4 regions of the Streptomyces liliiviolaceus genome follow, and region 3 is predicted to be linked to each of the others. Evidence: riboswitches for the same ligand, from Rfam matches in the RefSeq annotation. Region 3 holds a riboswitch; each other region holds the start of a gene.
The links. Region 3 has a riboswitch for cyclic di-AMP ahead of J8N05_RS09425 (transglycosylase SLT domain-containing protein). Riboswitches for the same ligand answer to the same signal wherever they lie in the genome.
Positions count from the first base shown of each region.

Region 1 (4,677 bases), 5.6 Mb from region 3:
GTGTTTACGGGATGTTGCGAAGTCCTCACACGCTCGGCGCGGTCCCCACCCGGAAAACGCAGCCGGTGCGCGGACATCGCCCGCTCCGTGTGCAGCGCCGTGATCGCCCTGGCCCGGTCGCTGTCACCGCGGGCCACGGCGTCCACGATGGCCCCGTGCTCGGTCCAGGACTCGGCGGGGTTCGCGGGCGCCTCGACCGAGTACATCCAGGCGATCTTGTGCCGCAGCTGGCCGAGCGTCGAGGTCAGCGCCGGGCTGCCCGAGGACTGCGCGAGCGTCTCGTGGAACCAGCCCCCGAGCGAGCGCAGATCCTCGCTGCTGCCCCGTCTGGCCCGCTCCTGGCCGAGCCTGACCAGGCCGCGCAGCACCTTGAGATGGGCCTCGGTGCGCCGTTGGGCGGCACGGGCGGCGCCCAGCGGCTCCAGCAGCATGCGCATCTCCAGGAGGTCGGCGGCCTCCTGCTCGGTGGGTTCCGCGACGCACGCGCCCGCGTGCCGACGGGTGACCACGAAGCCCTCCGCCTCCAGGGTGCGCAGCGCCTCGCGCACGGGGACCCGCGAGACGCCGTAGCGGCGCGCGAGCAGTTCTTCGGTGAGCCGGCTGCCGCGCTCGTAGACACCCGCGACGATGTCGTCCCGGATCGCCGTGCATACCGAGCGCGCGGGAATACGCATGACCGGACCTCCGCCTTAATCCCCGCGAAACGCGGTCGATTGACGCTTGTTCGGTGACTCTATTGCAGAGAACGGGAAATTCCGAAGGCAGCCGGGAATCCATGGATATTTTTTGGACACACCGGGCTTCTGAACAGGCAGTCGTCCGGTACGAAAGTGACCGGAAGCCGTCCGAACGCGCGCGGGCCCCGGCTCGGTGAGCCGGGGCCTGCGACGGAGGTGCGGTGCGGGTGCGGTTTGGGTGCGGTGCGAAGCGCCCGTGCGGTCAGACGTTCACGCCGTGCCCGCGGAGGTACGCGATCGGGTCCATGTCGGATCCGTACTCGGCGGTCGTCCGTGCCTCGAAGTGCAGGTGCGCCCCCGTGACGTTGCCGGTCGCCCCGGAGAGGGCTATCTGCTGCCCCGGAGTGACCGTCTGGCCCACCGAGACACCGATGGACGAGAGGTGCCCGTACTGGGTGTACGTGCCGTCAACCATCTTGATGACGATCTGGTTGCCGTACGAGCCGCCCCAGCCGGCCTCCACGACTGTGCCGGAGCCCACCGCGTGCACGGCGGTGCCGCTGGCGGCGTGGAAGTCGATGCCGGTGTGGCTGCCGGAGGACCAGATACCGCCACCGGCCTGGTACGACGTGGAGACGTACGAGCCGGTGATCGGCGCGGTGTAGGCGTTGAGGCGCTTGCGCTCGGCCTCGCGGGCCGCACGGGCCTTGGCCTCGCGCTCCTTCTCGGCCTTCTCCCTGGCCTCCTCCGCGCGCTTCTTCGCGGCGGCCTCGGCCTTCTCGCGGGCGGCGGCCTGCTCGGCGGCCTGGCGCTGGGCGACGGCCTGCGCGTCGATCTCGTGGGCGACCGAGTCGCCCATGGTGACGGCCTTCAGGGGGCCCGTCTGCTCGACCTCGCTCTCGGCGGCGAACGCCGGGGCGGCCAGCGTGCCCACGACACCGGTGGTGGCCAGAGCGGCGACGCCGACGGTCCTGCGGGTGGTGCGCGTCATGCGGCTGGGAAGACGGTGCTTCCCCGTGGCGCGGGTGAACGCCATGAAGTGGCTGGTCCTTTCCTTCCTTCTCGCCTACCGGGTTAGCTGACGGGTTCGGAGCAGGAAGGTCTCCTACGGACCCCCTTCGGGAAGGGCGTCCGATTCACCCCAGGGACCTGGGTCCCCGGCTCCCCTGGCTCGCGCCATGCGGGGACTCGGCGATGACTGTCCGGTGCCGCGGACGCGGCGCAGTGCCTGACGAACAGCCGGACCGACGCTAAGCGGCGCCTCTTTCAAAGGACAAACGGATCACCATTTTTGTAGCGCATGCCACAGGGCAGACAGGCAACTTCCCTGCAATACGGACAAACCATGGGCGGAGAAGGACAGAAAAGGGCCCGGGTGACTCGTCCGGTCACCCGGGCCCCGGCCGTGACAGGTCCTGCGCGAGCACAGGACCGACCCGGCCACAGATCCCTACTCGGCCGTCACGACGCTGACTTCGCCGATGCCGAGGGCCCTGACGGGCTCCTCGATCTGCGCGGCGTCACCGACGAGGACGGTCACCAGACGGTCCACCGGGAACGCGTTCACGGCGGCCGCGGTGGCCTCCACGGTGCCGGTCGCGGCGAGCTGCTTGTACAGCGTCGCCTGGAAGTCGTCCGGCAGGTGCTGCTCGACCTGGTCGGCGAGCGTGCCCGCGACGGCTCCCGCGGTCTCGTACTTCAGGGGCGCCACGCCCACCAGGTTCTGCACGGCGACATCACGCTCGGCGTCCGTCAGGCCCTCGGCGGCGAGGGTGCGCAGCACCTTCCACAGGTCGTCGAGCGCCGGACCGGTGTTCGGGGTGTCCACGGAGCCGCTGATGGCGAGCATCGAGATGCCCGTCCCGTCCGGAGCGGAGCGCAGCACCTGGCCGAACGCCCGCACACCGTAGGTGTATCCCTTCTCCTCCCGCAGGACGCGGTCCAGGCGGGAGGTGAGGGTGCCACCGAGGCAGTACGTGCCGAGCACCTGGGCGGGCCAGACGCGGTCGTGCCGGTCCGCGCCGACGCGGCCGATGAGCAGCTGCGTCTGGACGGCTCCGGGCCGGTCGACGATGATCACGCGGCCGGTGTCGTCGGCGGTCACCGAGGGCACGGGACGTGCCTGGGCCTGCGAGCCGGTCCAGGCGCCGAGCGTGTCCCCGAGCAGCGCGTCGAGGTCGACGTCCGTGAGGTCGCCGACGACGACCGCGGTGGCCGTGGCGGGGCGTACGTGCTTCTCGTAGAAGGCGCGCACGGCCGCCGAGTCGATCGCGGTGACCGTCTCCTCGGTGCCCTGGCGCGGACGCGACATCCGGGAGTCCGCCGGGAAGAGCTGCCGGGACAGCTCCTTGGCGGCCCGCCGGGCCGGGTTGGCGGTCTCGTGCGGGATCTCGTCGAGCCGGTTGCGCACCAGCCGCTCGATCTCGCCGTCCTCGAACGCGGGTGCCCTGAGGGCGTCGGCGAGCAGGCCGAGCGCCTTGGGCAACCGGGAGACGGGGACTTCGAGGCTGAGCCGTACGCCGGGGTGGTCGGCGTGGGCGTCGAGCGTGGCGCCGCAGCGCTCCAGCTCGGCGGCGAACTCCTCGGCGGAGTGCTTGTCGGTGCCCTCCGAGAAGGCCCGCGCCATGATCGTGGCGATGCCGTCGAGGCCCTTGGGCTCGGCCTCCAGCGGGGCGTCCAGGAGGACCTCCACGGCGACGACCTGCTGGCCGGGGCGGTGGCAGCGCAACAGCGTCAGGCCGTTGCCGAGGGTGCCGCGCTCGGGCGCCGGGAAGGCCCAGGGCCTGGCCTCGCCGGCCTGGGGCTGCGGGTGGAACTCCATCGTGGCGAGCTCGGTCACTTGGCCGCCTCCTCGTCGGTGTGGTCCGCTGCGTCGGTCTCGTCGGCCGCGTCGGTCTCCTCGGGGGCGACCGGCTCGTAGACCAGCACCGCGCGGTTGTCGGGGCGCAGGCGGGCCTTGGCGACCTCCTGGACCTCCTCCGCGGTGATGTCGAGAACGCGCTGCACGGCGGTCAGGGCGAGCTGGGGGTCGCCGAACAGGACCGCGTACCGGCACAGTTCGTCGGCGCGGCCCGCGACCGTGCCGAGACGGTCCAGCCACTCGCGCTCCAACTGGGCCTGGGCGCGCTCCATCTCCTCGGCGGTGGGGCCCTCCTCGGCGAACCGGGCGAGCTCCTCGTCGACGGCGGTCTCGATGACCGGGACCTCGACGTCGCCGGAGGTCTTCACGTCGAGCCACCCCAGGGAGGGCGCTCCGGCGAGGCGCAGCAGACCGAACCCGGCCGCGACGGCGGTGCGGTCACGGCGTACGAGCCGGTTGTAGAGCCGGGACGACTCGCCGCCGCCGAGCACGGTGAGGGCGAGGTCGGCGGCGTCCGACGCGCGCGTGCCGTCCTCCGGGAGCCGGTAGGCGGCCATCAGCGCACGCGCCGGGACCTCCTCCTCGACGACCTCGCGCAGCTGCCCGCCCATGGTCTCCGGGAGCGAGCCGTCGCGCGGGGCGGGCTTGCCGTCGTGCCCGGCGATGGAACCGAAGTACTTCTCGACCCAGGCGAGCGTCTGCTCCGGGTCGATGTCCCCGACGATCGACAGCACGGCGTTGTTGGGCGCGTAGTAGGTGCGGAAGAACGCGCGCGCGTCCTCAAGGGTGGCCGCGTCCAGGTCGGCCATCGACCCGATCGGGGTGTGGTGGTAGGGGTGGCCCTCCGGGTACGCGAGGGCGGTCAGCTTCTCGAAGGCGGTGCCGTAGGGGACGTTGTCGTAGCGCTGGCGGCGCTCGTTCTTGACGACGTCCCGCTGGTTTTCCATCGACTCCTCGTCGAGGGCCGCGAGCAGCGAGCCCATGCGGTCGGCCTCCAGCCAGAGGGCGAGCTCCAGCTGGTGCGTCGGCATGGTCTCGAAATAGTTGGTGCGCTCGAAACTCGTCGTGCCGTTGAGCGAACCGCCCGCTCCCTGGACCAGTTCGAAGTGGCCGTTGCCCTTCACCTGGCCGGAGCCCTGG
Region 1 is NZ_JAGPYQ010000001.1:7,706,609-7,711,285, forward strand. Features, by position in the region: gene J8N05_RS32755 (GntR family transcriptional regulator) at 1-674, opposite strand, end outside; gene J8N05_RS32760 (M23 family metallopeptidase) at 940-1,713, opposite strand; cyclic di-AMP (ydaO/yuaA leader) riboswitch at 1,727-1,881, opposite strand; gene J8N05_RS32765 (M16 family metallopeptidase) at 2,128-3,516, opposite strand; gene J8N05_RS32770 (M16 family metallopeptidase) at 3,513-4,677, opposite strand, start outside.
Region 1: it holds a riboswitch for cyclic di-AMP, as region 3 does, so the genes downstream of both, J8N05_RS32760 (M23 family metallopeptidase) here and J8N05_RS09425 (transglycosylase SLT domain-containing protein) in region 3, are expected to answer to the same signal.

Region 2 (4,677 bases), 1.7 Mb from region 3:
AGTGAGCGCTGTCGGGGCTTGCGGTGCGCTGCCACGTGCGATCCACGTTCCTTCCGTAGCCGCCGAGGCACTGGTACGTCCACGGCGGTGGCCCTCAGGGGCTGGTTGCACGTCCGGCGGCAGCCCGCACAGGGGGAGCGGACCGCCGCCGGACCTCTTGGCGGTGGTGCCGACTGCCGCCCTGGCCCGGGCGGTTGTGGTGGGGAGCCGGTCACCTGGGGAAGGACGCTAAACCTCACGACGCGCCGGTGGTAACGGCATGTACGGAAGTGGTGGCACTCGGCCACGAGCTGACCGGGTGCGACCGTGATCCGGGCCCGGTGCCGGCGACTTGGCGTGGTGGGGTGACCGATGGACGCGTTGTGGGGGAGCGGCACACGCGGCGGTGCTATGGGCTCCGCCACCGGGCCCGCCAGGAGCCGGGGTGTGGGCCGGTGCGCGGCGGTATGCGGGCGTCCGGTTAGGGTCCGGGCTCATGGACGTACTCATTCATGTCTTCGTCGCCCTGCACATCATCGGCATCGCCTCCCTGCTGGGCGGTTTCCTCACCCAGATGAAGGCCATGGGCGACGGCACGGCCCGCTTCACCCCCGCCATGCTCCACGGCGCGCTGACCATGCTGGTCACCGGCGCGGTCCTCGTCGGCCTCAACCAGGCCGACGACCAGACCGTCAGTAACGTCAAGATCGGCGTGAAGCTGGCACTCCTGGTCGTGATCCTCGGCCTCGTCTACGTCAAACGCGACGACGAGAAGGTGGAGAAGGGCCTGTTCGCCCTGGTGGGCGGGCTGACCACGGTGAACGTCTTCATCGCGGTGCTCTGGACCTGAGCGACCGCGCCGGGAGCCGCCCCGGAAACTGTCTCGGGAGCCGCCCCGGAAACCGGCCCGGAACGTGGACGGGGTACGGCACCCACGTGCCGTACCCCGTCCGCGTTCCCTGTGGGACCCCGTCCCCGTCCCCGTCCCCGGTGGGCTCTCAGCCCGGCCGCACCACGCTGTGGATCGGCATGTAGTAGATCGACTCCTCGCGGACGTACGCACCCGGCTTCGGAGCGTGGATCATCATGCCGTCGCCGATGTAGATGCCGACGTGGCTGATGTCGTCGTAGAAGAAGACCAGGTCGCCGGGCTGGGCGTTGTCCACGGAGACCGTCGTGCCGGTGTCGACCTGGTCCCAGGTGGTGCGCGGAAGCGTCACACCGGCGGCCTTCCATGCGGCCTGGGTCAGACCGGAGCAGTCGTACGAACCGGGACCGCTCGCGCCCCAGACGTACGGCTTGCCGATCTGGGCGCGGGCGAAGGCGAGCGCCTTGGCCGCCTTGGTGGAGGAGGCGGAGTCCGAGCCCGCCGTGCTCCCGGTGCCCGTACCGGTACCGGTACCAGCTCCCGTGCCCTGCGTCGCCGCCTCCTGGCGCCGGCGCTCCGCGTCGGCCGCCTGCTGCCGCGCCAGCTCGTCCGCCTTGCGCTGGGCCTCTTCCTGCTTCTTCCGCTCGATCGCGGCCAGGCGGGCCTTCTCCTCGGCGGTCAGCTTGGAGAGGAGCTCGCGCGCCTCGGCGAGCTTGCGCTGGACGTCAGCCTTGGACGTCTTCAGCGTGTTCTGCGTCGTGGTGAGCGTCTCCAGGCCCTCGGAGGCCTCCTGCCGCTTCTTCGACGTGGTGGCCCGCTGGGTGACGTACTCGTCGACGGCCTGCTTCTGGCGGGCGGTCAGCCGGTTCATCAGCTGGGTCTGGTCGAAGTAGTCCTGCGGGTTGTCCGCGAGGAGGAGGGAAGCGCTGTCGGGGGCGGAGGCTCCGGTGCGGTACTGCGCCGCGGCGAACGTCCCGAGCGCCTCACGCGCGGAGTTCAGCTTCTCCGTGCGCTGCGCCACGTCGTCGAGCAGCGTGGCGACGCGCTTGCGCTGCTTGGTGGTCTTCTCCTTGGCGGCGTTGTACTTCTCGGTGGCCGTGCCCGCCTGCTGGTAGAGGTCGTCGATCTTCTTCTGGACCTCCTCCGTGCTCGGCCTGGGCTCCGCGGCCGGCGAGGCGTCCGCCGTCTGGGAGAGCAGGGCCACCGAGGTCAGGGCCGCGGTGGCGAGGGCAGGCGTGCGGATGCCCAGGGAACTGGGGGGCCGCGACTTGCGGTGTGGCGCCACGAGGGCGTCTCCTTCCGTCATCCGCCTACCGAGTTAGCTGTCGGGTTCGGGCGAGTGCTTCGGAAGGTTTGCCCTACGGTCCTTGTCCCACGCGGGAGTTCGGACCGATTCACCCCAGGATCGGTTGGGTCCCCGGTTCCGGAGGCCACGAGGGCAGCCGGATTCGGCGGAGCCCGCTCGGCCCGGCGTTGTTCGCCGGTGCGGGTCGAGCGGCCTACGCGAAAGTTAGCCAATACGTGTGGCACCTGTGAAGTTTGATGTGCGATATGCCCGATACATTTTCGTGACCTGAACCACGGGCGTCGTCCGGCGACGTCAATTGGTCGCGATCTGCTCCGAGTTGTCCCCGGGGTGCGGGAGTGGGCCGATCGGGTCCCGGCGCGGCGCCCGAGCCGACGGACCGGCTTCCGGTCGGCTCGGGGATGCCCTCCGGCAGGTGGTGGCCGGCACACCCTGCCTTCGCACGGTTGCCTGCGCGCCCCGCCTTCGCACGGTTATACGGAGGCCGTCCGTACGCCGTTCAGATGCGGGTTGAAGTCCGCGCCCCGTGACGGGACCGCAGTGCACCCCGTCGCCGCCGCGGTGGCCACCGTGCGTAATGGCGTGCTCATCACGGGTGAAGCCCTGCCCATGGCCGCCCGGCCGGGATTCCGCCGAGTTTCCGGGGTGGCGGCCGGGTGTCAGTGGGGACGCCTAGACTCGGAGAGCGATGAGCAGCCTCTTTGATGACAGCTTCCTGGCGGACCTCAAGCCCTCCGGGGCCCACGAGGAAGAGCCCCCGCCGCCGCCCGAGGACGAGGCGCCGGACCACGGTCCGGACGACCTGTTCGGCGGGCGCTTCGACGTGCCCCCGAGCAGGGACGGCCACTACCGCGACGGCGCGCCCCGGCCGCTCGTGGACCCGGCCGCGCTCCTGGACGGGTTGAACGAGAACCAGCGCGCGGCGGTGGTCCACCACGGCTCCCCCCTGCTCATCGTGGCCGGCGCCGGCTCCGGGAAGACCCGTGTGCTCACCCACCGCATCGCCCACCTGCTGGGCGAGCGCAAGGTGCATCCCGGTCAGATCCTCGCGATCACCTTCACGAACAAGGCCGCGGGCGAGATGAAGGAGCGCGTCGAGCAGCTCGTGGGCCCGCGGGCGCACGCGATGTGGGTGATGACCTTCCACAGTGCCTGCGTGCGGATCCTGCGCCGCGAGAGCAAGAAGCTCGGCTTCACGTCGTCCTTCTCGATCTACGACGCCGCCGACAGCAAGCGGCTCATGGCCCTGGTCTGCCGCGACCTGGATCTCGACCCCAAGCGCTTCCCGCCGAAGTCCTTCAGCGCCAAGATCTCGAACCTGAAGAACGAGCTGATCGACGAGGAGGACTTCGCCGCCCAGGCCTCCGACGGCTTCGAGAAGACCGCCGCCCAGGCCTACGCGATGTACCAGTCGCGGCTGCGCGAGGCGAACGCGCTGGACTTCGACGACCTGATCATGACGACGGTCAACCTCCTGCGCGCCTTCCCGGACGTCGCCGAGCACTATCGCCGCCGCTTCCGCCACGTTCTCGTGGACGAGTACCAGGACACGAACCACGCGCAGTACTCTCTCGTCCGGGAGCTCGTCGGCAGTGCCACGGACCCCGTCGCGCACCCCGAGGACGTACCGCCGCGGGAGGACGACCTCCCGCCGGCCGAGCTGTGCGTCGTCGGTGACGCCGACCAGTCGATCTACGCCTTCCGCGGCGCGACGATCCGCAACATCCTCCAGTTCGAGGAGGACTACCCGAACGCGACGACGATCCTGCTGGAGCAGAACTACCGCTCCACGCAGACGATCCTGACCGCCGCCAACGCGGTCATCGAGCGCAACGAATCACGCCGCCCGAAGAACCTGTGGACGAACGCGGGCGCGGGCGCGCGCATCACCGGCTACGTCGCCGACACCGAGCACGACGAGGCGCAGTTCGTCGTCGAGGAGATAGACCGTCTCACCGACGCGGGCGACGCGAAGGCCGGCGACGTCGCCGTCTTCTACCGTACGAACGCCCAGTCCCGTGTCTTCGAAGAGATCTTCATCCGGGTCGGCCTGCCCTACAAGGTCGTCGGTGGCGTCCGCTTCTACGAGCGCAAGGAGGTCCGGGACGTCCTCGCGTACCTGCGGGTGCTCGCGAACCCCGAGGACTCCGTACCGCTGCGCCGCATCCTGAACGTGCCCAAGCGCGGCATCGGCGACCGCGCCGAGGCGATGATCGACGCGCTCTCCCAGCGCGAGAAGATCAGCTTCCCGCAGGCGCTGCGCCGCGTCGACGAGGCGTACGGCATGGCGGCCCGCTCGACGAACGCCGTCAAGCGGTTCAACACACTGATGGAGGACCTCCGCACGATCGTCGAGTCCGGCGCGGGCCCGGCGACCGTCGTGGAGGCGATCCTCGAACGCACCGGCTACCTCGCCGAGTTGCAGGCCTCCACCGACCCCCAGGACGAGACCCGTATCGAGAACCTCCAGGAACTCGCCTCCGTGGCGCTGGAGTTCGAGCAGGAGGCGGCCGGCGGCGAGGGC
Region 2 is NZ_JAGPYQ010000001.1:451,750-456,426, reverse strand. Features, by position in the region: gene J8N05_RS01970 (C40 family peptidase) at 1-35, opposite strand, end outside; gene J8N05_RS01965 (hypothetical protein) at 476-829, shown strand; gene J8N05_RS01960 (C40 family peptidase) at 978-2,132, opposite strand; cyclic di-AMP (ydaO/yuaA leader) riboswitch at 2,140-2,311, opposite strand; gene pcrA (DNA helicase PcrA) at 2,842-4,677, shown strand, end outside.
Region 2: it holds a riboswitch for cyclic di-AMP, as region 3 does, so the genes downstream of both, J8N05_RS01960 (C40 family peptidase) here and J8N05_RS09425 (transglycosylase SLT domain-containing protein) in region 3, are expected to answer to the same signal.

Region 3 (4,677 bases):
CTCCGGGGAGACGGCCGGGCGGCCCGCCCTCACCGTCCGGACCCTCGGCGGCCGCGTCGAGGAACTGTCCGCGGACCACATCGTCGCCGCCACCGGCTACCGCGTCGACCTCGCCGCGATGGACTTCCTCGGCCATGAGCTGCGGACCCGGCTGGCCGTCAGCCGCGGAACACCGAGGCTGGGCGCCGGATTCAGCTCCTCCGTGCCCGGTCTGTACTTCACCGGACTGCCGGCCGCGGCCTCGTACGGGCCGGTGATGCGGTTCGTGTGCGGGACGGAGTTCGCCTCGCCGCGGCTGGTCCGGCATCTGGCGGCACGGCACCGCTGAACCAGGGGCGCGAACGCACGCGGTGGGAGCGCGCGGGCGCACGCGGGCGGTCGGGAAAGGGGCGTGAATCGGGTCGGCACAGTGGCCGATATGTCATGGGATCGACCTGAACTCCAGGGGTCTGCTGAGGCCCGCGACGACGTGTGGGGCGGTCGAGGTGCCGGACGACGTCCGGTTCCCGTCGAGTCGCTGGGGGATTCGATCCGTATTCTCTGATCATGGCCCCACCGATTGCATATTCACTCATCGCCACTGACCTGGACGGGACGCTGCTGCGCGGCGACGACACCCTCTCGGACCGGTCGCGCGCGGCGCTGGCGATGGCGGTCGGGGCAGGCGCCCGGCACCTCGTCGTGACGGGGCGCCCCGCTCCGCGCGTACGGCCACTGCTGGACGAACTCGGCAGCCAGGGGCTCGCGGTGTGCGGACAGGGCGCGCAGTTGTACGACGCCGGCGCGGACCGCATGGTGTGGTCCGTCACACTGGAACGTGAGCTGGCCGAGGTGGCTCTCGGCAAGATCGAGGCGGAGGTCGGTGAGGTGTACGCGGCCGTCGACCAGGACGGCGTCGACGGACTCACGCTCATCGAGCCGGGTTACGAGATGCCCCACCCGACGCTGCCGGCGGTACGGGTGCCGCGGCGCGACGACCTCTGGACCCGGCCCATCAGTAAGGTGCTGCTGCGGCATCCCCTGCTCTCCGACGACGAGTTGGCGTCCGCCGCCCGTGGAGCGGTCGGTTCCCTCGCCACCGTGACGATGTCCGGGCCCGGTACCGTCGAACTCCAGCCATGCGGCATCACGAAGGCCACGGGCCTCGCCCTCGCCGCCGGCCGGCTGGGCCTGACGTCGGCGCAGACCATCGCCTTCGGGGACATGCCGAACGACATCCCGATGTTCGACTGGGCGGCGCGCGGGGTCGCCATGGCCAACGCGCATCCCGAACTCAAGTCCGTCGCCGACGAGATCACCCTCTCGAACGAGGACGACGGCATCGCGGTGGTCCTGGAGCGCATGTTCTCCACCGACCGCACCGACCGCACCGACCGCACCGACCGCACCGACCGCACCGACCGGACGGGCCCCCGGGTCGGCCGGCAGGCCGGTCCGGGGGCCCGCTCGGGCGTCGGTCAGTAGGCGCCGAAGACGTTGTCGATCGAGCCGTAGCGCGCGGCGGCGTAGTTGCACGCCGCCGTGATGTTGGCGACCGGGTCGAAGGGGTCCAGCGACGTACCGGTCACGTGGTACGCCGAGAAGGTCGGGTCGATGACCTGCAGGAGCCCCTTCGACGGCGTACCGGCGACCGCGTTGGAGTCCCAGTTGTTCATGGCCTGCGGGTTGCCCGACGACTCGCGGATGATGTTGCGGTGGATGCCGTCGTAGGTGCCCGGGATGCCCTGCTGGGCCATGACGTCCAGCGACTCCCTGATCCAGCCGTCGAGGTCGTCCGTGTAGGTCTTCGCCGAGGCAGGGGTGACGGCGGACGCCGTGGAGGCCTTGGACGCCGTGGCGGTCTTCGCCGAGGTCCCGCCGTTCTTCGTGCCCACGGTCAGCTTCAGGCCCGGCCGAATGGTCGACGGGTCGTCGCCGATGACCGCGCGGTTGGCCTTGTACAGCTTCTTCCAGTCGCCCGTGGTGTGCGCCTTGGCGATCTTGGACAGGGTGTCGCCCTCGACCACCTTGTAGGTGACCAGCGAGACCTGCGGGACCGCGTTCGGGGTGGCGGCCTGGGCGCCGGTGGCCCCCACGAGGGGGAGCGCGAGCGCGGCTCCGCCCGTCCCGGCGGCGACGATGCCACGGGTGAGGGTGCTGTTTCTGGGGCGGCGGTGCTTGCCTCGTGCGGGCATGGCGAATGTCCTCTCCGGCGCCTGCGAGGTGAGCTGTCGGGTTCGGACTGGAGATGCCCGGCCGCGTGGTGTGCGCGACTTGACCCCTAGCCGTTCCGATTTCCGGTCCGGCGGCTTACCTGGGTCCCCCGCTCCTGCCGTACGCGAGTGAATGGATGACTGGGATTTCCGGGCGGCGGCAGGATTAGGCGATCCGTCCGGAGTGACGTGAACGTATGCGAGAGCACATGCCGTGAACAAGCCCCGAATTCGCGCAGCGACGGCTTTGAACTGCCATGTCGGGCGAATATCTCTTGATCAAAGCGGAAGGCGAAGTTCAACTTGCTTTCCGCAAAGGGAAATCGGCGGGACCGGAAAAACGATCACTTCGCGCGGGCGTGACTCAATTCACTGGCGCGGGCGGCCAATGTCCATAAAAAAGGTGATACGCAATATTCTGTCGACGCCGAATGCGGGCGGGATGCCGGTCGCCGTGGGCGGTTCCAGGGGCAGGCGAACTCGGCGAACTCGGCCCGGCTCAACCCGCCGTACGCGGAATCCGTTTCTCCCAGGTGCGGTGGAACACCACTTCGTCGCCGTCCTTGCAGATCACTTCGTTCGAGGTGATGAAGTCCGTCTCGTCGCAGGTGATTTCGGAGTGTGTCTCGACGCTCGCGTCCCACGGCATTTCCGGCCGGTGCAGCCGGACGGACCAGTCGGACCTGGTGTGCGCGGACAACGGGTCCGCCTCATTGATCGTGTATGTCTCCAGCGCGTCCTCGGTGAATTCGAGACCGTCCGGATAGACACGGGTGCCGCCGTACCGCGGATCCACTTCCAGGCGCCATTCACCCTTGGCGACATCGCGGACCACGAGGCGTTCGGGGCGCGGCTCGTCCAGTGTGGCGGGGAAGTTCACGCCCAGCGGAGCCGACTGCTCCGGTTCCTCGAAGACGATGGCGGGGTCCGACTCCTGGGCGCGGAGCGGGAGTTCCAGCACGCTGCCCGACGGGGTGAGGGTGAAGCCCGCCTCCGAGCCAGGCTGGGGCCAGATCCATGGCCAGTACGCGGAGGAGACGGCGAGCCGGATGCGATGGCCCGGCGGGAAGGCGTGGCCGATGCCGTTCAGTTCGAAGAGCACATCCTCCGTAGAGTCCGGTTCCCAGGGGACCACCTGGTCACGGCCGTGACGGGCTGTCAGGTTCAGGACTCCTCGGGTGACCAGGGTCGAGGAGCCGTCGGGTGCCACGTCGCACAGACGGGCCACTACATGTCCACGTTTCACCGGCGAGGTGAGCCTCAGGCGCACGCGCGGGCGGCCCAGTACCCAGATCTCCTCCGGGACCTCGAACTCGAAGCACACCGACCGCGCGTCCTCCTCCCGCTGGTCCGGCGGCAGGTCCGCGTCGTTGCCGAAGGGGAAGAAGCGGCCGGCGTCCAGCCCGGTGTGCTGGGGGGAGCGCACCACCACGGGGGCGCCCTGGAGCGCGTACGGGACGTGGGCGACCAGGGGGGAGGGCCAGGCGGGATCGCCGACCCAGCGGCCGGGCAGTACCGGGTACACCGTCGCGGGAGGGTGCGAGTCGCTGACGTACGAGCGGAGGAGCGGCTCGGACATCACCCTGGAGCCGGAGCCGGAGCCGGAGCCGGAGCCGGAGCCGGAGCCGGAGCCGCTGTCGCTGTCGCTGTCGGAGCCGGTGTCGGTCTCGGTGCCGGTCCCGGTCCCGGTGTCCTTCAGCCAGTGGTCCCACCAGCGCAGCGTCTCCTGGAGGAAGCCGATGGCGGGGCCCGGCGGCAGCCCCCGGTCGGGGTACTGGTGCGACCAGGGCCCGATCAGGCCGCGTACGCGGTCCGGCGGGAGGTGTTCCACGAGGCGCAGCACGGTGTCCCGGTACGGGTCGTGCCAGCCGCCGACCGCGAGCACGGCCGCCCGGATGGCCGAGTAGTCCTCGCAGACGCTGCCGCGGCGCCACTGCTCGTCCCTCGTCTGGTGGGCGAGCCAGGTGTGCAGGAACGGATCGACGGACTCCAGTCGTTGCACCCACAGATCGCGCCAGGACCCGCCCACGTATGCGGGATCGGGCGGGCGCGCCACGAACGCGAGCATGGTCGCCGCCCACGCGTGCATGTCGACGGCGAGTACGGAACCACCCATGTAGTGCACGTCGTTGTCGTAGCGGTCGTCCGACGAGCAGACCGTGACGACGGCCTTGAGCGGTTCGGGTGCGAGGGCCGCGATCTGGAGGGAGTTGAAGCCGCCCCAGGAGATGCCGAACATACCGACCTTGCCGGAGCACCAGGGCCGGGCGGCGAGCCACTCGACGACCTCGACCCCGTCGGCCAGTTCCGTCGCGGAGTACTCGTCGCCCGGCAGGCCCTCGGAGTTGCCGTGCCCGCGGACGTCCACGCGCACGGAGGCGTAGCCGTGGCCCGCGTACCAGGGGTGGCGCTGCCAGTCGCGCGGGGCGGTCCAGTCGGTCAGCCGGTAGGGGAGGTATTCGAGCAGTGCCGGTACGGGTTCTTC
Region 3 is NZ_JAGPYQ010000001.1:2,135,829-2,140,505, forward strand. Features, by position in the region: gene J8N05_RS09415 (FAD-dependent oxidoreductase) at 1-328, shown strand, start outside; gene J8N05_RS09420 (HAD family hydrolase) at 547-1,464, shown strand; gene J8N05_RS09425 (transglycosylase SLT domain-containing protein) at 1,458-2,174, opposite strand; cyclic di-AMP (ydaO/yuaA leader) riboswitch at 2,178-2,330, opposite strand; gene J8N05_RS09430 (CocE/NonD family hydrolase) at 2,692-4,677, opposite strand, start outside.

Region 4 (4,677 bases), 960 kb from region 3:
TCCCGGAGCACGAGAGCGCGGCCAAGGCGCCCAACCGCCACCTGAACTGAGACCGACATCTAACGGTGTGCTTCGCGTCCCGCGCATGGCGTACACTGGTTTCAACGACGCGGGGTGGAGCAGCTCGGTAGCTCGCTGGGCTCATAACCCAGAGGTCGCAGGTTCAAATCCTGTCCCCGCTACTGAAGGCCTGAGGCCGGAATCCAATGGATTCCGGCCTCAGGTGTTTTACCTTCCCCTGTGCCGTCCCCGCGCCCGCGCTCACTCGCCCGGTCCCCGTCCGCTCGCCCCGTCCCGCCGGTCCCTGAACCCTGGACGGAGCGAGGTGGTCGAGGGCAGGAGACACGTGATCGGGCGTCGAGCGGTCGAGCAGCGGTCGCCGGGCTCCGCCGGGCCTCAGCCGGACAGGCGTACCGGCCTGTATCCCCGTACCCGCGCGGTCGTCCGCGTGCTGCCGGCGCTGCTGATCGTCGCGGGCGTCTTCTACGACGTCCTCACCCCGCAGTACTTCACCGCCGCGCCCTTCCTCTCGGCCGCATCGCTCGTCGCCGCGCCCCTGCTGTCGCTCGGCGCCACCGTGTGGACGGGCGTCGCGGGGACGGCGGCCATGATCCTGGTGACCGTGCGGTTCGCCGTCGACGCCAGCGGGATCACCGAGATCGCCACCGTGGCGACGGTCGCCTGCCTCGCCGTCGTCATCAACCGGCTCGTGAGCCTCGGCAACGCCCGCCTCGCCTCCGCCCACGAGATCGCCGAGGCCGCCCAGCGGGCCGTCCTGCCCGAACCCGCCGCGCGCACCGGCGGCCTCGACCTCGCGGTCCGGTACGTGGCCGCGCAGACCGACGCGCTCATCGGCGGCGACCTCTACGCCGTGCAGGACACCCCGCACGGCGTACGGCTCGTCGTGGGCGATGTCAGGGGGAAGGGCATGGGCGCGGTCGCCGCCGTGGCCGTCGTCATCGGGGCCTTCCGGGAGGCCGCCGAACAGGAGAGCACCCTGGAGGCCGTCGCCCAGCGGCTGGAGCGGTCGCTGATGCGCGAAGGGGTGCGGCGCGACAGCGTCGAGGTCTTCGAGGGCTTCATCACCGCCGTGCTCGCCGAGATCCCGCACGGCGCCCAGCGCGTACGGCTCGTCAACCGCGGCCATCCCGGACCGCTCCTGCTGCGCGGCGACGGGACCGTACGCACGCTCGCCGCTGCGGAACCCGCGCTGCCGCTCGGAATGGGCGACCTGGGCGCCTGGCCCGACCGCGTGCAGGAGGAGGAGTTCCCGGGCGGGGCCATGCTGCTCTTCCACACGGACGGGCTGTCCGAGGCCCGGGACGGGCGGGGCGTGTTCTTCGACCCGGCGGCTCGGCTGTCCGGGCGCCGGTTCGCCGGCCCCGACGCCCTGCTCGGCGAACTGGTGGACGACGTGGTCCGGTACACCGGGGGCGGCGGTACGGACGACATGGCGCTGCTCGCCGTCCGGCGGCCGTGAGGGCACCGGGACGTCTTCCCGGCCCTCGCCGCACCTATATCACCTGCAGTAGTCGAACGACGCCCCTGCGCATAACAACTGACACACCGTCAACAAAAACGGTACCTGTGAATGACGATCAACTCGCCCGATTTACCCCGCTCGCAGCGTTTAAGTCCAGGCCAGCAGCCGTAACGATCATCAGGAACAGCTTGGAATCCGGTGCCTGAGTCTATTAACGTTCGATAACGCAGCGCGGTGTCCCAGCCGTCACAAGAGACGGCTCCGTGCGCACGCGCCGAATCCCGCAAGGGAACCGGGGAACCACCTACATGGGGTGAATCGCGTGTCTTTCGTGGTGGTGAACACCGCGGTTGACGCGCGTAGGAGACCTTCCTGCTCCGAACCCGTCAGCTAACCCGGTAGGCGAGAAGGAAGGAAAGGAGCGCGCCCACGTGGCGTTCAACAGGCCTGCCCCCACACCCTCGTTCATGCCTGACGAGGTGACGGGAGAGACCTCGGGCGAGAAGAAGCCCGACACCTTCGCCTTCGGCGCCCGTACGGCGGACGAGCCCTGGGAGCCCTGGAATCCCAGCGCTGAGACCGTCGTTCCGGTTCGCGGCAAGCACCGCGTCGCCAAGCAGCGTGGCGGGGGACTCGCCCGCAGCTCCACCGTTCTGGGCGTCGGTGTCATAGCCGCCGTCGGCGCGGGCGGCATGGCCTCCGCGCAGACCGGCAAGCCGCCGGTGTCGATCTCGATCCCCGACCTGCCGAACGTCGGCTCGCTGATCTCCGACGACGAGGCCCCCGAGGGTTCCAGCACGGCGCTCACCGCCGCCGGCCTCACCGAGGCCGACGCCGAGGAGGGCAACGCCGACGCCGGCGAGGCCCTGCGCTCGCGCATCATGCTCCAGGCCGAACTCCAGCAGGACCAGGTCGACCGCGACGCCCAGGCGGCCGCCGAGGCCGCCGCCGCGAAGAAGGCCGCCGCGCTCGCGGCCAAGGAGCAGGACGCGGCGAAGGCCAAGGCCGCCGCCGCGAAGGCGAAGAAGGAGGAGGAGGCCAAGGCGAAGGCCGAGGCCGCGCGCCTCGCCGAGCTGGCCAAGCAGTTCACACTGCCCACCTCCTCGTACACGATCACCTCCACCTTCGGGCAGTCCGGCTCGCTGTGGTCCTCCGGTCAGCACACGGGTCTAGACTTCGCCGCTCCCACGGGTACCCCGATCAAGGCCATTCACAGCGGCACGATCACCGAGGCGGGCTGGAGCGGCTCGTACGGCTACCGCACGGTCCTCACGCTCGACGACGGTACGGAGCTCTGGTACGCCCACCAGTCGTCGATCGGCGTCAGTGTCGGGCAGAAGGTCAGCACGGGCGAGGTCATCGGGCGCGTGGGTGCCACCGGAAACGTCACCGGGGCGCACCTCCACCTGGAGGTCCACACGGCCGGCGGCACCGGGATCGACCCGATGGCCTGGCTGCGCGGCAACGGCCTCAACCCGTAAGCGGGCCGGTCCCCGCGTAAGCAGGTCCCCGCGGCGTCGTGAGGTTGTGGCGTCGTGAGGTTGTGGCGTCGTGAGGTTGTGTCGCGAGGTATGGAATACGGCCGTCCGGTCCGGCCGTTGGTTTTGGCATGACTTCTCTTCGCAGGCTGGGTTCGTCCGACCTTGAGGTGTTTCCGCTCGCCCTGGGCGGCAACGTCTTCGGCTGGACCGCCGACCGCGCCGACTCCTTCGCCGTGCTCGACGCGTACACGGCCGCCGGCGGGAACTTCGTGGACACCGCCGACGCGTACTCGGCCTGGGCGCCGGGCAACGGGGGCGGTGTGTCCGAGACCGTCATCGGCGAGTGGCTGACCGCGCGCGGCAACCGCGCCGACGTCCTCATCGCCACGAAGGTCGGCGCGCATCCCTCGTACAAGGGCCTGTCCCCGGCGAACGTGAAGGCCGCGGCCGAGGAGTCGCTGCGCCGGCTGCAGACGGACCACATCGACCTCTACTACACCCACTACGACGACCCCTCCGTGCCCGTCGAGGAGATCCTCGGCGCCCTGGACGAGCTCGTACGCTCCGGCAAGGTGCGGGCGATCGCCGCGTCCAACATCTCTCCCGAGCGGCTCCAGGAGTCCCTGGACGCCTCCGACCGCGAGGGGCTCGTGCGGTACGTGGCGCTGCAGGCCCAGTACAGCCTGGTGTCGCGCGACACGTACGAGGGGCCGCTGCAGGACGTCGCCTCGCGGGGCGGACTGGCCGCCGTCCCCTACTACGGGCTCGCCTCGGGCTTCCTCACCGGCAAGTACCGGGCGGGCGCGGAGGTCGACAGCCCGCGGGCCGGTGCGGCGGGCAAGCATCTGGCGTCGGAGCGGGGGCAGCGGGTGCTCACCGCGCTCGACGAGGTCGCCCAGGAGCGCGGCGCCGAACTCGCCACCGTGGCCCTCGCCTGGCTGGCCTCCCGCCCCACGGTCGCCGTCCCCCTGGCCAGCGCCCGCACCCCGTCGCAACTCCCGGCCCTGCTGTCGGTGGCGGACCTCACGCTCACGGACACGGACCTCACGAAGCTGACCCGCGCGTCCGAGTGAGGCGTGGGTCGCGTCGCGGAGGCAGGGGGCGAGGCTTGTGCTTTGAGGAGCGAGGCTTGTGCTTTGAGGGGCGCGGGGAACTGCGCGCCCAGCCACGGACGTCCCGCACTGGGCATTCGGCCTCAAGCACTGCGGCGCTACTCCCTAGGGGCGCGGGGAACTGCGCGACGAGCCCCGGACGTCCCGCACTGGGCATTCGAGGCCAAGCACCGCGGCGCTGCCCCCAAGGGGCGCGGGGAACTGCGCAACCAGGCAAGCAGGCGGTCAGTACCGGTAAGGGTTGTACGCGGGGTAAGACGGCGGATGCCCATACCCCGGCACAGCCCAAGGCACAGGCCCCGGCGCAGTCGCCCGCGCCGCATACGCCAGCGCCGGCCGAGCCGGCTCCCGCCGAGCCCACAGCTCGTGCAGCAACTCCCGCTCCCGCACGGCGAAGTCCGCCCCCGCCCGGCCACGGCGCCCCCGGTGGCGGAGGAACGCCAGCGAGGTGGCGTACGCCTCGTACTCCGCCACCGCCCGCCCCGCGTCCCGCCCGCCATGATGCGTCGCGTACTCCCGCGCCAGCCGCCGCGCCTTCATCGAGCCGAGGACGAACGGCTCGGGCGCGGCCAGCCACCCCGCCACGGCGTACGAGGGCAGC
Region 4 is NZ_JAGPYQ010000001.1:1,171,127-1,175,803, reverse strand. Features, by position in the region: gene J8N05_RS05100 (dihydrofolate reductase family protein) at 1-50, shown strand, start outside; tRNA gene J8N05_RS05095 (tRNA-Met) at 109-182, shown strand; gene J8N05_RS05090 (PP2C family protein-serine/threonine phosphatase) at 347-1,480, shown strand; cyclic di-AMP (ydaO/yuaA leader) riboswitch at 1,746-1,903, shown strand; gene J8N05_RS05085 (M23 family metallopeptidase) at 1,915-2,964, shown strand; gene J8N05_RS05080 (aldo/keto reductase) at 3,093-4,037, shown strand; gene J8N05_RS05075 (PrsW family intramembrane metalloprotease) at 4,302-4,677, opposite strand, start outside.
Region 4: it holds a riboswitch for cyclic di-AMP, as region 3 does, so the genes downstream of both, J8N05_RS05085 (M23 family metallopeptidase) here and J8N05_RS09425 (transglycosylase SLT domain-containing protein) in region 3, are expected to answer to the same signal.